Regions from separate parts of the Streptomyces sp. NPDC092952 genome, predicted to be linked through region 1. Evidence: riboswitches for the same ligand, from Rfam matches in the RefSeq annotation. Region 1 holds a riboswitch; each other region holds the start of a gene.
The links. Region 1 has a riboswitch for thiamine pyrophosphate ahead of thiO (glycine oxidase ThiO). Riboswitches for the same ligand answer to the same signal wherever they lie in the genome.
Positions count from the first base shown of each region.

Region 2: linked by a shared signal. The riboswitch ahead of ACIQGQ_RS21165 (thiamine ABC transporter substrate binding subunit) and the one ahead of thiO (glycine oxidase ThiO) in region 1 are both predicted to bind thiamine pyrophosphate.
Region 3: linked by a shared signal. The riboswitch ahead of thiC (phosphomethylpyrimidine synthase ThiC) and the one ahead of thiO (glycine oxidase ThiO) in region 1 are both predicted to bind thiamine pyrophosphate.

Region 1 is NZ_JBIVPT010000005.1:260,408-264,878, reverse strand. It holds gene thiE (thiamine phosphate synthase) at 1-528, opposite strand, end outside; gene ACIQGQ_RS15200 (Rv2175c family DNA-binding protein) at 633-998, opposite strand; gene ACIQGQ_RS15195 (NAD(P)/FAD-dependent oxidoreductase) at 1,061-2,317, opposite strand; TPP riboswitch at 2,401-2,513, shown strand; gene thiO (glycine oxidase ThiO) at 2,511-3,725, shown strand; gene thiS (sulfur carrier protein ThiS) at 3,722-3,952, shown strand; gene ACIQGQ_RS15180 (thiazole synthase) at 3,955-4,471, shown strand, end outside.
Region 2 is NZ_JBIVPT010000008.1:178,584-183,054, forward strand. It holds gene ACIQGQ_RS21155 (ABC transporter ATP-binding protein) at 1-867, opposite strand, end outside; gene ACIQGQ_RS21160 (ABC transporter permease) at 890-2,503, opposite strand; gene ACIQGQ_RS21165 (thiamine ABC transporter substrate binding subunit) at 2,599-3,708, opposite strand; TPP riboswitch at 3,782-3,898, opposite strand; gene rlmN (23S rRNA (adenine(2503)-C(2))-methyltransferase RlmN) at 3,998-4,471, opposite strand, start outside.
Region 3 is NZ_JBIVPT010000003.1:233,007-237,477, forward strand. It holds gene thiC (phosphomethylpyrimidine synthase ThiC) at 91-1,866, opposite strand; TPP riboswitch at 1,859-1,992, opposite strand; gene ACIQGQ_RS08785 (YibE/F family protein) at 2,024-3,463, shown strand; gene ACIQGQ_RS08790 (SsgA family sporulation/cell division regulator) at 3,544-3,981, opposite strand; gene ACIQGQ_RS08795 (helix-turn-helix domain-containing protein) at 4,083-4,471, opposite strand, start outside.

The sequences.
Region 1 (4,471 bases):
GTTGCCGGCGTCGATGCCGCCGATGGCGAACCAGGGGCGCGGCCCGCCGAGGGAGGCGGCGTACCGCACCAGGTCCAGGCCGGGGGCGTGGCGGCCGGGCTTGGTCGGGGTGGGCCAGCAGGGGCCGGTGCAGAAGTAGTCCACACCGGGCTGGGCCACGGCCGCGTCGACCTCGGACCGGGCGTGCGTGGAGCGGCCGATCAGCACGGTGCCGCCGAGAACGGCGCGGGCGGCGGGCACCGGCAGGTCGCCCTGGCCCAGGTGGAGCACGTCGGAGCCGATCGCATGGGCGACGTCGGCACGGTCGTTGACCGCGAGGAGCTTGCCGTGGCGGCGGCAGGCGTCGGCGAGGACGGCCAGGTGGTCGAGCTCCTCGGCCGCCTCCATGCCCTTGTCGCGGAGCTGGACGATGTCCACCCCGGCGGCGAGGACGGCGTCGAGGAACTCGGGGAGGTCGCCCTGGCGGCGGCGGGCGTCCGTGCAGAGGTAGAGCCGTGCGTCGGACAGCTGCGCGCGGGCCGTGGACATGGTGCGGTTCCCCCCGGGGAGTGCGTGGTGGAGCGGGCGCGGGCGGGCCGTGAGGGGGTGGGCCGCGGGGCCCGCCCCCTCACCCGCTCACGCGGGGCCTGCGGTCAGACGGCGAGCGCCTGGGCGCGGCGCTTCACCTCCGTACCGCGATTCTCGCTCAGCGCCTGGGCAGGGGTGCCCGGCAGGGTCGGGTCGGGAGTGAAGAGCCACTCCAGCATCTCATCGTCGTTGTAGCCGTCGTCCTTCAGGAGCGTCAGGGTGCCGGCGAGGCCCTTGACCACCTTGTCGCCGTCGATGAAGGCGGCGGGCACCTGGAGCGTCCGGTTCTCGCCCCGGCGCACGGCGATCAGCTGGCCCTCCTTGACCAGCTGGCGCACACGCGTCACCTCGACACCGAGCATTTCGGCGATGTCGGGCAGGTGGAGCCAGGCGGGTACGAGAGCATCGGTCTTCGCGTCAATCTCGGTCACGGGGACAAGCCTGCCATCCCGCACCGACAGCCGATACCCGGACTCCGCCCTTCAGGGCCGTGCTACCTCCGTACCGCCGACTTCAGCGGTACGGCGGGGTCGGCCACCGCCCCGGGGTCCAGCGGCGTTCCCGCCTCGATGAGCTTGCGGCCCTGCGCCAGGTCTCGCGGCCGTCCGACGGCGAGCACCGCGACCAGCACGCCGTCGCGCAGCCAGCACACCGACCAGGCGGGCCCGGCCGGATCGCCGCGCCACAGCAGGGTGTCGGCGCTCCCGTGGTGGCCCGCGTACTGCACGAAGCGGTCGAACTGCTCGGACCAGAAGTACGGCACCGGGTCGTAGACCGGCGGCGCGGGGGCGTCGTCCGGGGCCGTGGCGAGGATGTGGGCGGCGGCCGTGCGCGGGCCCTGGAGGGCGTTGTCCCAGTGGTGGACGAGCAGGCGCTCGCCGTAGCGGGCGGAGGGGAAGGAGGCGCAGTCGCCGACCGCGTACACATCGGGCAGCGAGGTGCGCAGCGCCTCGTCGGCGGTGACCGATCCGTCGGGGCCGAGCGCGATGCCGGAGCCGGCCAGCCAGCCGGTGGCCGGGCGGGCGCCGATGCCGACGACGACCGCTCCGGCCGGGATCGCCCGGCCGTCGGCGAGGACCACCCGGCCCGGCTCGACACGGTCGACCCGGGTGCCGGTGAGGAGCTCGGCGCCGCTCTGCTCGTACCAGGCGGCCATCGGGGCGGCGACCTCGGCGGGCAGCGCGCCGGCGAGCGGACGGTCGGCGGCCTCGATGACGGTGACCGCGCAGCCGGCGGCGCGGGCCGCGGTGGCGAACTCGGCACCGATCCAGCCCGCGCCGACGATCACCACGTCGTGCTGCTCGCCGAGGACCGGCCGCAGCCGGGCCGCGTCGTCCAGGGTGCGCAGCAGGTGGACGCCGGGGACGCCCTCGGTGCCGGGCAGGACGACCGGTTCGGCGCCGGTCGCGATCACCAGGACGTCGTAGGGGACGGCGCCCGCCCCGGTGTCCAGCTCGTGCGCGTCCGGCCGCACTCCGGTGACTTCGACGCCCAGGCGCAGTTCGATGTCCAGCGCCTCGAAGTCGATGTCGAACGCGGAGTCCTCGGCCTTGCCGAGCAGGACCGCCTTGGACAACGGGGGCCGGTCGTAGGGCTGGTGGGGCTCGGCGCCGATCAGCACGACCGGGCCGGTGAAGCCCTGCTCCCGCAGGGCCACCGCGGTCTGCACCCCGGCCATGCCCGCGCCGACGACCACGACGCGGCGCCCGGTCCGCCCGTCCGGCTGCTCTGACTGCTGCTGCTCGCTCACCCGTGACACCTTACGCATCTGATGATCAGTCAGGAAGGGGCGGGTTCTCGGCCCCGGCCGGAACGGGGTCTAGGCTGGCCCCGTAGAGCACTCGCGGGAGCCCGGACGCACCGGGCTGAGAGGGAGGCTGGCCGGCCTCCGACCGTACGAACCTGATCCGGGTCATGCCGGCGAAGGGAGGGGCTGGAAGCCCATGCGTTCCTCTCGGAGCGGAAGCGGGTACGACGTCCTCGTCGTCGGGGGCGGGATCATCGGTCTGGTGACTGCCTGGCGGGCCGCGCAGCGCGGTCTGCGCACCGCGGTCGCCGACCCCGAGCCGGGCGGCGGGGCCGCCCGGGTGGCGGCCGGGATGCTGGCCGCCGTCACCGAACTCCACTACGGCGAGGAGCTGCTGCTCGGCCTCAACCTCGCCTCCGCCGCCCGGTATCCGGCCTTCGTGGCCGAGCTGGAGGCGGCGAGCGGGCGGGAGACCGGTTTCCGCGCCTGCGGCACCCTGGCCGTCGCGCTGGACTCCGACGACCGCGCGCATCTGCGGGATCTGCACGCCCTGCAACGGCGTTCGGGGCTGGAGTCGGAGTGGCTCACCGGCCGGGAGTGCCGTCGGCTGGAGCCGATGCTGGCCCCGGGTGTGCGGGGCGGTCTGCGGGTCGACGGCGACCACCAGATCGATCCGCGCCGGCTGGCCGCCGCCCTGCTGACCGCCTGCGAGCGGGCCGGGGTGGTCTTCCACCGCGAGCGGGTGGTGCGGCTGGCCGTGACGGGCGGCCGGGCCGCCGGGGCGGTGCTCGCCGGGGGTACGGAGCCGGCGGCCGACCAGGTCGTGCTGGCCGCGGGCAGCCTCAGCGGCCGGCTGCCGGGGGTGCCGGAGGAGGCCGTGCCGCCGGTCCGGCCGGTGAAGGGCCAGGTGCTGCGGCTGACCGTGCCCGCCCGGTACGCGCCGTTCCTGAGCCGGACGGTCCGGGCCGTGGTCCGGGGCAGCCACGTCTATCTCGTACCGCGCGAGAACGGCGAGCTGGTCGTCGGCGCCACCAGCGAGGAGCTGGGCTGGGACACCACCGTCACCGCGGGCGGCGTCTACGAGCTGCTGCGGGACGCCCACGAACTGGTCCCCGGCATCACCGAACTGCCGCTCACCGAGACCCTGGCCGGTCTGCGCCCCGGCTCCCCCGACAACGCCCCGCTGCTGGGCCCGACCACCCTGCCCGGCCTCCACCTCGCCACCGGCCACCACCGCAACGGGGTGCTGCTCACCCCGCTCACCGGGGACGTCATGGCCGAGTTCCTCACCGGCGGCGAACCGCCCGAGCAGGCCCGCCCCTTCACCCCGCTCCGCTTCCCGTCCACCGGCCCCGGGAGCCCCGCCGCGGCTTCCGCCGCCTCCTCCGTACGTCAGGAGCAGCCCGCATGACCGAGCCCGTACCCCCTTCCGCGCCGCTCTCCGTCTCGGTGAACGGCGCGCCCCGGCCCCTCGCCGCGGGCACCACCCTGGAGGCCCTGGTCGCCACGTTGACCACGGCGCCCTCGGGGGTGGCCGCCGCCGTCAACGAGACCGTCGTCCCGCGCGGCCGGTGGGGCGCGACCGCGCTGGCCGACGGCGACCGGGTCGAGGTCCTGACCGCGGTCCAGGGGGGCTGACCGTGTCCGACGACGTCTTCGCCCTCGGCTCGACCGTCCTCGGCTCCCGGCTGATCATGGGGACGGGCGGGGCGCCCAGCCTCGACGTGCTGGAGCGCTCGCTGATCGCCTCCGGCACCGAGCTGACCACCGTCGCGATGCGCCGCCTCGACCCGACGGTGCAGGGCTCGGTCCTCTCCGTCCTCAAGCGGCTCTCGATCCGGGTGCTGCCGAACACCGCGGGCTGCTTCACGGCGGGCGAGGCCGTGCTGACCGCCCGGCTGGCCCGGGAGGCGCTCGGCACCGACTGGATCAAGCTGGAGGTGGTGGCCGACGAGCGGACCCTGCTGCCCGATCCCGTCGAGCTGCTGGACGCGGCGGAGATCCTGGTGGACGAGGGGTTCACCGTGCTGCCCTACACCAACGACGACCCGGTGCTGGCCCGCCGCCTCCAGGACGTGGGGTGCGCCGCGGTGATGCCGCTGGGCTCGCCCATCGGCTCCGGGCTCGGCATCCGCAACCCGCACAACTTCCAGCTGA
Region 2 (4,471 bases), on a different contig from region 1:
TCCCCCGGCCACGCAGCGCAGCCCCTGTTCCGGGGAGCCGATCCGTACCCCGTTCGGCCGTACCAGCACCTCGCACTCCCCCTGCGGCGAGCCCTCCGGCACCGGCACCTTGCCCCACACCGTGTCGGCGAGCCCACCGGTCACCGTCGCCGCCACCACGTTGTCGAAGCCGAGGAATCCGGCCACGAAGGCGGAGGCGGGCCGGCGCCACACCTCCAGCGCGGTGCCCACCTGGGCGATCCGGCCCTCGCGCATCACCACCGTCCGGTCGGCCAGCGCGAACGCCTCGCCCTGGTCGTGCGTGACGGCGAGCACGGTCGTGCCCAGCTTCCGGAAGAGCGCCCGCAGTTCGACGACGAGCCGTTCGCGCAGCCCCCGGTCGAGCTGGCCCAGCGGCTCGTCCAGCATCAGCAGCTTGGGGCTGGGGGCGAGGGCCCGGGCGAGGGCGACGCGCTGCTGCTCGCCGCCGGAGAGCGTGGCGACGGCGCGCCGCTCGGCCCCGGGCAGGCCCACCAGGTCGAGGAGTTCGCCGACCCGGCGTTCCTGGTCGCGGCGGGAGGCGCCGCGCATCCGCAGCCCGAAGGCGACGTTGGCACCGACGTCCCGGTGCGGGAAGAGCTGATGGTCCTGGAACATCAGGCCGAGGCCCCGCCGGTGCACCGGCACCCCCGACTGGTCCGTACCGTCCAGCAGCACCCGGCCGCCCTCCAGGTGCTGGAGCCCGGCGACCACCCGCAGCAGAGTGGACTTGCCGCTTCCGCTCGGTCCCAGCACGGTGACGATCTCGTGCTCGGCGACCGCCAGGTCCACCGCGTCGAGCGCCGCCCGCCCGCCGAAGCGGACGGTGGCCGATTCCAGTGTCAGCATCTCCAGAACTCCCCGGACATCTCTAGAACTCCCCGGTCCGGTCCGTGCGGACCCGTTCGAGCAGCAGCAGTGAGACGGCGCAGACCACCATCAATATGGTGCTGAGCGCCATCGCCTGGCCGTAGTTCAGCTCCCCGGCCCGCCCCAGCAGCCGGGCCACGGCGACCGGCAGCGTCGGACGGTCGGGCCGTGCGATGAACACCGTCGCGCCGAACTCGCCGAGCGAGACGGCGAAGGCGAAACCGGCCGCGACCAGCAGCGCCCGCCGTACCAGCGGCAGATCGACCTCCCGCCAGGCCCGCAGCGGCGAGGCCCCGAGCACCGCCGCCGCCTCCCGCAGCCGCCCGTCCACCGCGCGCAGCACCGGCAGCATGGTCCGTACGACGAAGGGCACCCCGACCAGCGCCTGGGCGAGCGGCACCAGGATCCAGGAGGTCCGCAGGTCCAGCGGCGGCTTGTCCAGAGTGATCAGGAAACCGAAGCCGACGGTGACCGCGGAGACCCCGAGCGGCAGCATCAGCAGCGCGTCGAAACCGCGCGCCAACCGGCCCGCCCGCCGGGTCAGCGCCGCAGCGGCGAGCCCGCCGATCACCACCGCGATGACCGTGGCGACCAGGGCGTACTGGAGGGAGTTGGCGACCGCTTCGAGCGGCGCGACCAGGAACGTACCGCCGCTCGCGTCCGCCGATCCCAGCGCCCGGTAGTAGTCGAGCCCATGGCCGTCCCCGGTGTTCACGGAGCGCTCCACGAGCACCCCGAGGGGCAGCAGGATCAGCAGCAGTACGGTCAGCAGCACCCCGCCCAGCAGCGCCCACTGCCCGGCACCGCGCGGCCTGCGCGCCGTGCGCGCCGGGTCGACCAGGCGCAGAGCGGTCTCCCTGCGCCGTACGGTCCAGGCGTGCACGGCGAGGATCGCACCGACCGCGGCGAACTGCACCAGGGTCAGCACGGCGGCGGTCGTCAGGGCGAGGAGCTGCGCGGTCTGCCGGTAGATCTCCACCTCCAGGGTGGCGAAGCCGGGACCGCCGAGGATCTGCACGACCCCGAAGGAGGTGAAGGTGAAGAGGAAGACCATCAGCGCGGCGGCGGCCACCGCGGGGGCCAGCGCGGGCAGGGTGACCCGGCGCCAGGCGGCGAACCGTCCGGCGCCCAGCACCCTGGCCGCCTCCTCCTGCCGGGGGTCGAGCTGGGCCCACAGCCCGCCGACCGTGCGGACGACCACCGCGTAGTTGAAGAAGACATGGGCGAGCAGGATCGCCCAGACGGTCGTGTCGAGCCGTACGCCCCAGAGTTCGTCGAGGAATCCGCCGCGTCCGAGCAGGGCCAGGAAGGCGGTCCCGACGACGACGGTCGGCAGCACGAACGGCACCGTGACGACCGCCCGCAGCAGTTGCTTGCCGGGGAAGTCGAAGCGGGCGAAGACATAGGCGCCGGGCAGCGCGATCAACAGGGTCAGGGCGGTCGAGGCGAGCGCCTGCCAGCAGGTGAACCAGAGCACCTCGCGGATCTCCGGCCGGCCCAGCACCTCGCCGATCCGCCCGAACTGCCAGACGCCGTCCGCCTTCAGCCCCCGGCCGACGATCGCGGCGACCGGGTAGGCGAAGAACAGCGCGAAGAACGCGACGGGCACGGCCATCAGGCCGAACCGCGTCGCGCCCCGCCGCAGGGCCGGACCGCGGGCCGGGCGCGCGGCCCCGCCGCCCGGTCCCGGCCCGCGTCCCGCGGCCCTCGTTACTTCACGACGAGCGAGGACCACGACTGGACCCACTGCTCACGGTTCTTGGCGATCAGTTCCGGGGCGACGGTCTTCGGCCGGTCCACCGTGGCACCGAACTTCGTGAACAGCTCCGGCAGCTTCGCCTCCTCGGAGACCGGGTTCACGAACATGTTGAGCGGCATGTCCTCCTGGAACTTCTTGCTGATCAGGAAGTCCAGCAGGGCCTTGCCGCCCTTCTCGTTCGACGCCCCGTCCAGCAGCCCGGCGAACTCGATCTGCCGGAAGCAGGCCCCGGTGACCACCCCGGTCGGCGCCTGGGCCGGCTGCGGCTTCGCGTACAGCACCTCGACGGGCGGGCTGGAGGCGTACGAGACGACGAGCGGCCGGTCGGCCTTGGCCTTCTTGCCGCCCGCCGAACCGGAGAACTCCTCGTTGTACGCCTGCTCCCAGCCGTCGACGACCTTGACGCCGTTGGCCTTGAGCTTCTTCCAGTAGTCCTGGTAGCCGTCCTCGCCGTAGGCCGCGACCGTGCCGAGGAGGAAGCCGAGGCCGGGCGACGAGGTAGCGGCGTTCTCGGTGACCAGCAGGTTCTTGTACGCGGGTTTCGCCAGGTCGTCGAAGCCGGCCGGCGGTGCGAGCTTCCTGTCGGCGAAGTACTTCTTGTCGTAGTTGACGCAGATGTCGCCGGTGTCGACCGGGGTGACCCGGTGCTCGGCGTCAAGCACCGTGTCCTTCGCGACCCGGTCGAGGCCCTTGGCCTCGTACGGGGTGAAGAGCCCGCTGTCGAGGGCGCGGGAGAGCAGGGTGTTGTCGACGCCGAAGAACACGTCGCCCCGGGGCGAGCCCTTGGTCAGGATCTCCTGGTTGAGCGCGACGCCCGCGTCGCCGCTCTTCAGCACCTTGACGGTGTAGCCGGTCTCCTTGGTGAACTCCGCCAGGACCTCCTTGGAGGCGTTGAAGGAGTCGTGGCTGACCAGCGTCACGGTCTTGGAGCCGGAGCCCTTGGTGCCGCCGGAGCCGGCGGCCGTGTCGTCGGAGCCTCCGCATCCGGCGAGTGCGGTGACGCCGACCGCGGCGGCGAGGGCCGAGACCGCGAGCCGACCGGTCCTGCGTGTGGTGCTCATTGTGGATTCCTCCTGGGTTTTGGCCAGGAAGAGACGCGGCCCCACCCGCGGAAAGCGGGCAGGGCGCAACAGCATGAGTTGATGACCGAACTTCCTACCCGGAATGACCCGGGCGAGGTTCAGAGGGTCTGCGGCCGACCTGTCCTCGGTGCCGCACTCTCAGCGCTGTGGCGCTCCCCTGTCGGAATATGAAGTTGATTTCGGGCCCAGATTACACGGGCCCCGGCGACCGCCCCGGGGTGTGTCCGTTCCGGCCGTCCTCCGCCGGACCGGACACACCCCGGCGCGCTCAGCGCTCGGACGCCGCCAGCTGCCCGCAGGCCCCGTCGATCTCCTGGCCCCGGGTGTCCCGTACGGTCACCGGCACGCCGTGGGCCGCGATCGCCTCGACGAAGGCCCGCTCGTCCTCGGGCCGCGAGGCGGTCCACTTGGAGCCGGGCGTGGGGTTCAGCGGGATCAGGTTGACGTGTACGCGCTTGCCCTTGAGCAGCCGGCCCAGCCGGTCGCCGCGCCACGCCTGGTCGTTGATGTCCCGGATGAGCGCGTACTCGATGGAGATGCGGCGGCCGGACTTCTCCGCGTACTCCCACGCGGCGTCCAGCACCTCGGCCACCTTCCAGCGGGTGTTCACCGGCACGAGGGTGTCGCGCAGCTCGTCGTCCGGCGCGTGCAGCGACACGGCGAGCCGGCACTTGAAGCCCTCGTCGGCGAACCGGAGCATCGCCGGCACCAGGCCCACGGTGGAGACCGTGATCCCCCGCTG
Region 3 (4,471 bases), on a different contig from region 1:
TGAGTCCCGCCACCGGGCGCGGGGAATTCCGGTGGGAACCCGTCGTGCTCCGGACGGCTGCCGCCCGGAGCACGACCGGTCAGCGGGCGGTCAGTCGGCGATCGGCAGGTACACCCGGTTCCCGCTCGCCGCGAACTCCTTGGACTTCTCCGCCATGCCCGCCTCGATCTCCTCCACCGTGCCTCCGTGCTCACGCCGGATGTCCTGGGAGATCTTCATCGAGCAGAACTTCGGCCCGCACATCGAGCAGAAGTGGGCCGTTTTCGCGGGCTCGGCCGGCAGCGTCTCGTCGTGGAACTCCCGTGCCGTGTCCGGATCGAGGGCCAGGTTGAACTGGTCCTCCCAGCGGAATTCGAAACGGGCGTCCGAGAGCGCGTCGTCCCAGTCCTGCGCCCCCGGGTGCCCCTTGGCGAGATCCGCCGCGTGCGCCGCGATCTTGTACGTGATGACGCCGGTCTTCACGTCGTCCCGGTTCGGCAGGCCCAGGTGCTCCTTCGGCGTGACGTAGCAGAGCATCGCCGTCCCCCACCACGCGATCATCGCCGCGCCGATGCCCGAGGTGATGTGGTCGTACGCCGGCGCGACATCGGTGGTCAGCGGGCCGAGCGTGTAGAACGGCGCCTCCTCGCAGATCTCCTGCTGGAGGTCGATGTTCTCCTTGATCTTGTGCATCGGGACATGGCCCGGCCCCTCGATCATGGTCTGTACGCCGAACCGCTTGGCCACGGCGTTCAGTTCGCCCAGCGTACGCAGCTCGGCGAACTGCGCCTCGTCGTTGGCGTCGGCGATCGAGCCGGGCCGCAGGCCGTCGCCCAGCGAGTACGTCACGTCGTAGCTCGCGAGGATCTCGCAGAGCTCCTCGAAGTGCTCGTAGAGGAAGGACTCCTTGTGGTGCGCGAGGCACCAGGCCGCCATGATCGAGCCGCCGCGGGAGACGATGCCGGTCTTGCGGCGCGCGGTCAGCGGTACGTACGGGAGGCGTACGCCGGCGTGGACGGTCATGTAGTCGACGCCCTGCTCGGCCTGTTCGACGACCGTGTCCTTGTAGATCTCCCAGGTCAGTTCCTCCGCCCGGCCGTCCACCTTTTCGAGTGCCTGGTAGAGCGGGACGGTGCCGATCGGAACGGGTGAATTGCGGAGAACCCACTCACGGGTGGTGTGAATGTTGCGACCGGTGGACAGATCCATGACGGTATCGGCGCCCCAGCGCGTTGCCCAGGTCATCTTTTCCACCTCCTCCTCGATGGAGGAAGTCACCGCGGAGTTGCCGATGTTGGCATTGACCTTCACCAGGAACCGCTTGCCGATGATCATCGGCTCGGTCTCGGGGTGGTTGACGTTGGCCGGCAGTACGGCCCGGCCGGCCGCGATCTCCTCGCGCACCACCTCGGGTTCGACGTTCTCCCGGATGGCCACGTACTCCATCTCCGGGGTGATCTCGCCCCGGCGGGCGTACGCGAGCTGGGTCACCGGCCGGCCGGTGCCGCTGCGGCGCGGCAGCCTCGGGCGGCCGGGGAAGACCGCGTCGAGGTTGCGCAGCCCTCCACGAGGCGAGGTGTGCTTGAGCCCGTCGTCCTCGGGACGGGCCGGGCGGCCGGGGTACTCCTCGGTGTCGCCGCGGGCGATGATCCAGTTCTCCCGCAGCGGTGCGAGTCCGCGACGGACCTCGGTGTCGACCGCGGGGTCGGTGTACGGGCCCGACGTGTCGTACAGCGTCACGGCCTTGCCGTTGCTGAGGTGCACCTGGCGGACCGGCACTCGGAGGTCCGGGCGCGAGCCCTGGACGTATCCCTTGTGCCAGCCGATGGACTTCCCGGCCTCGACGCTCTGGTCCGAGGCAGGCGTGCGTGCGTCCGATGTGGTCATGAGACCTACTCCCTACGCCGGCATTACCCGGTAACAGGTTCGGCGGTCGGCGCAGCCTGTCCCGTACGGACGTACGGATGTCAGCGCCCTCTCAGCCCGGTGCTCCGAGCTCCCGCGTGTGCAAAGGTTCCTCCACGCTAGCGCCCCGTCCGGCGCGATGAACAGAGGGCCCGGCCCTTCTTGCGATGATCGGCCGGTGACCTCTCCCCACACGGACCACGAACCACAGGCCCGGTCTCAGGGCGTACCCCACGACAGAACGCACGGCCGCACGAACGACCAGACGCCCGGATCCGCGTACGACCACTCCCACGGCCATTCCCACGGCCACGGCCCCGCCGCCCCCGGCTCCCGGCATCTGCGGAAGGTCATCGCGGCCGTACTGATCCCGTTCGCCACCGCCGTTCTCGTCGGTCTGGTGGCGCTCTGGCCGGGCGGCACGCCGCCGCACGAGCGGACCGGCGTCGGCTTCGACCGGCAGACCCAGCAGGGAAAGGTGGTGACCGTCACCAAGGTGGACTGCAAGGACGTGAACGCTGTTCAGACGCCGCTCGACGGCTCCACCGCGCCGGCCGGGGGGAAGGAGCGGGGGCTCTGCGAGAAGGCGACGATCGAGGTGACGACCGGCCGGGACAAGGGACGGACCTTCACCGAGATCGTCCAGCCCGACTCGCCGCGCAAACTGCGCGAGGGGCAGGGCGTGGTGACCGCGTACGCCCCCGACGCGCCCCGCGAGCTCCAGTACTCCGTGACGGATGTGGCCCGGAAGTTCCCGATGACCCTGCTGGCCGGGGTCTTCGCGCTGGTCGTGGTCGCGGTGGGGCGCATGCGCGGGGTGATGGCGCTGATCGCGCTGGCCGTGTCGTTCGCCGTGCTGACCCTCTTCATCCTCCCGGCCATACTCCAGGGCTCGAATCCGCTGCTCGTCGCGGTGGTCGGGTCCAGCGCGATCATGCTGATCGCGCTCTACATGTGCCACGGCCCGACCGCCCGCACCTCGGTCGCGGTGGTCGGCACGCTGGTCTCGTTGCTGCTGATCGGGCTGCTCGGGTCGCTCTTCATCGGCTGGGCGAGCCTGAGCGGCAACACCGATGACGACACCGGCCTCATCCACGGCCTCTACCCGCACATCGACATGAGCGGGCTGCTGCTGGCCGGTGTCATCATCGGTTCGCTCGGCGTACTCGACGATGTGACCGTCACCCAGACGTCGGCGGTCTGGGAACTCCACCAGGCCAACCCGACGTTGGGTGTGCGGGACCTCTACCGGGCGGGGATCAGGATCGGCCGCGACCACATCGCCTCGGTCGTCAACACCCTGGTGCTCGCCTACGCGGGCGCGGCCCTGCCGTTGCTGCTGCTGTTCTCCGTCGCGCAGAGCAGCATGGGGACGGTGGCCAACAGCGAGCTGGTGGCGGAGGAGATCGTACGGACGCTGGTCGGCTCGATCGGGCTGGTCGCCTCGGTTCCGGTGACGACGGCGCTCGCCGCGCTGGTCGTCTCGGCGGACCGTGCGGGGCACGGCGCGGAAGCCGGGGCTCCGACGCCCGCGTGGGCCGGGACGGGCAGGGGCCGTCGCCGAAGGGCGAAGCCGTGACCGCCCCTCGGGCGGGCGATTCACCCGTCCGGCGGGGGCCTGTGCCCGACCGGGGGACCGGTCCGCGTCGGTGCTCCTCGTCAGCCGGCGTTCTGCTCCTCGGCGAGGATCCGGCCCAGGGCGTCCTCCAGGCTGCCCTCGAAGTCACCGAGCGTGCACTCCTGCCCGAGCGGCACGAGCTTGTCGGTCCGGTCGAGAAAGGCCACAAGTGGTGCCGTCCCGGCCCGGAAGAGCGCCCGGTCCTCTCCGACCTGAAGACGGATGTGTACATCGGAGAGCCCCTCGGGCTCGGTGGGGCCGATGTGCACATCGCCGTCCCCACTGGGGCTGTTGAGGCCGTCGAGCAGCAGCTCACGGCCGAAAGCCCAGGTGACGGGGGCGTCACCGGGCAGATGGAAGGTCATCCGGATCGCGTATGGATCGCAGACCTCGTACCGGAGCTCCACCGGGATCCGGAAAGAGAGTTCCTCGGAGACGAGGAAACTCATCATGACCTCAGCTTGAACCGACTCGCGCATCGTTCAACCCCGCAGTAGATGAATCTGGCCAGGAATGATCCCCCGTGGCCCTCTTGACGCCATCGTGGTGCACGCGATAGCAGATCACAAGGAGTGATTTTTCAGATACTGATAGAGAACACGAACGAACGCAAGAGGTTGGCCACTTCGCCACGTAGTTGTTCGACTGCGGGGAGCAACCGGCTTTCCTGCTCCAGTGGTAACGAAATCGCCATCGCCGCAGCGGTGAATCCCGCGGCGATCGGGATCGCCGCGCAGACCGTCCCCAGCGCGTACTCCTGCCGTTCGATGACGGGCTCCATCCGTTCCAGCGACCGGAGCCGTTCCAGGAAGGACGCGCGGTCCCGCAACGAGTAGCGGGTCAGCGGACGCAGAGGGTGACGATCCAGGTAGTCCTCGCGGGTCTTCTCGTCGAGCCGGCTCAGCAGACACTGGCCGATCGCATGCGCATGGCCGGTCTCCCGGAAGGACCCCGAGGCGGCGATGGCGG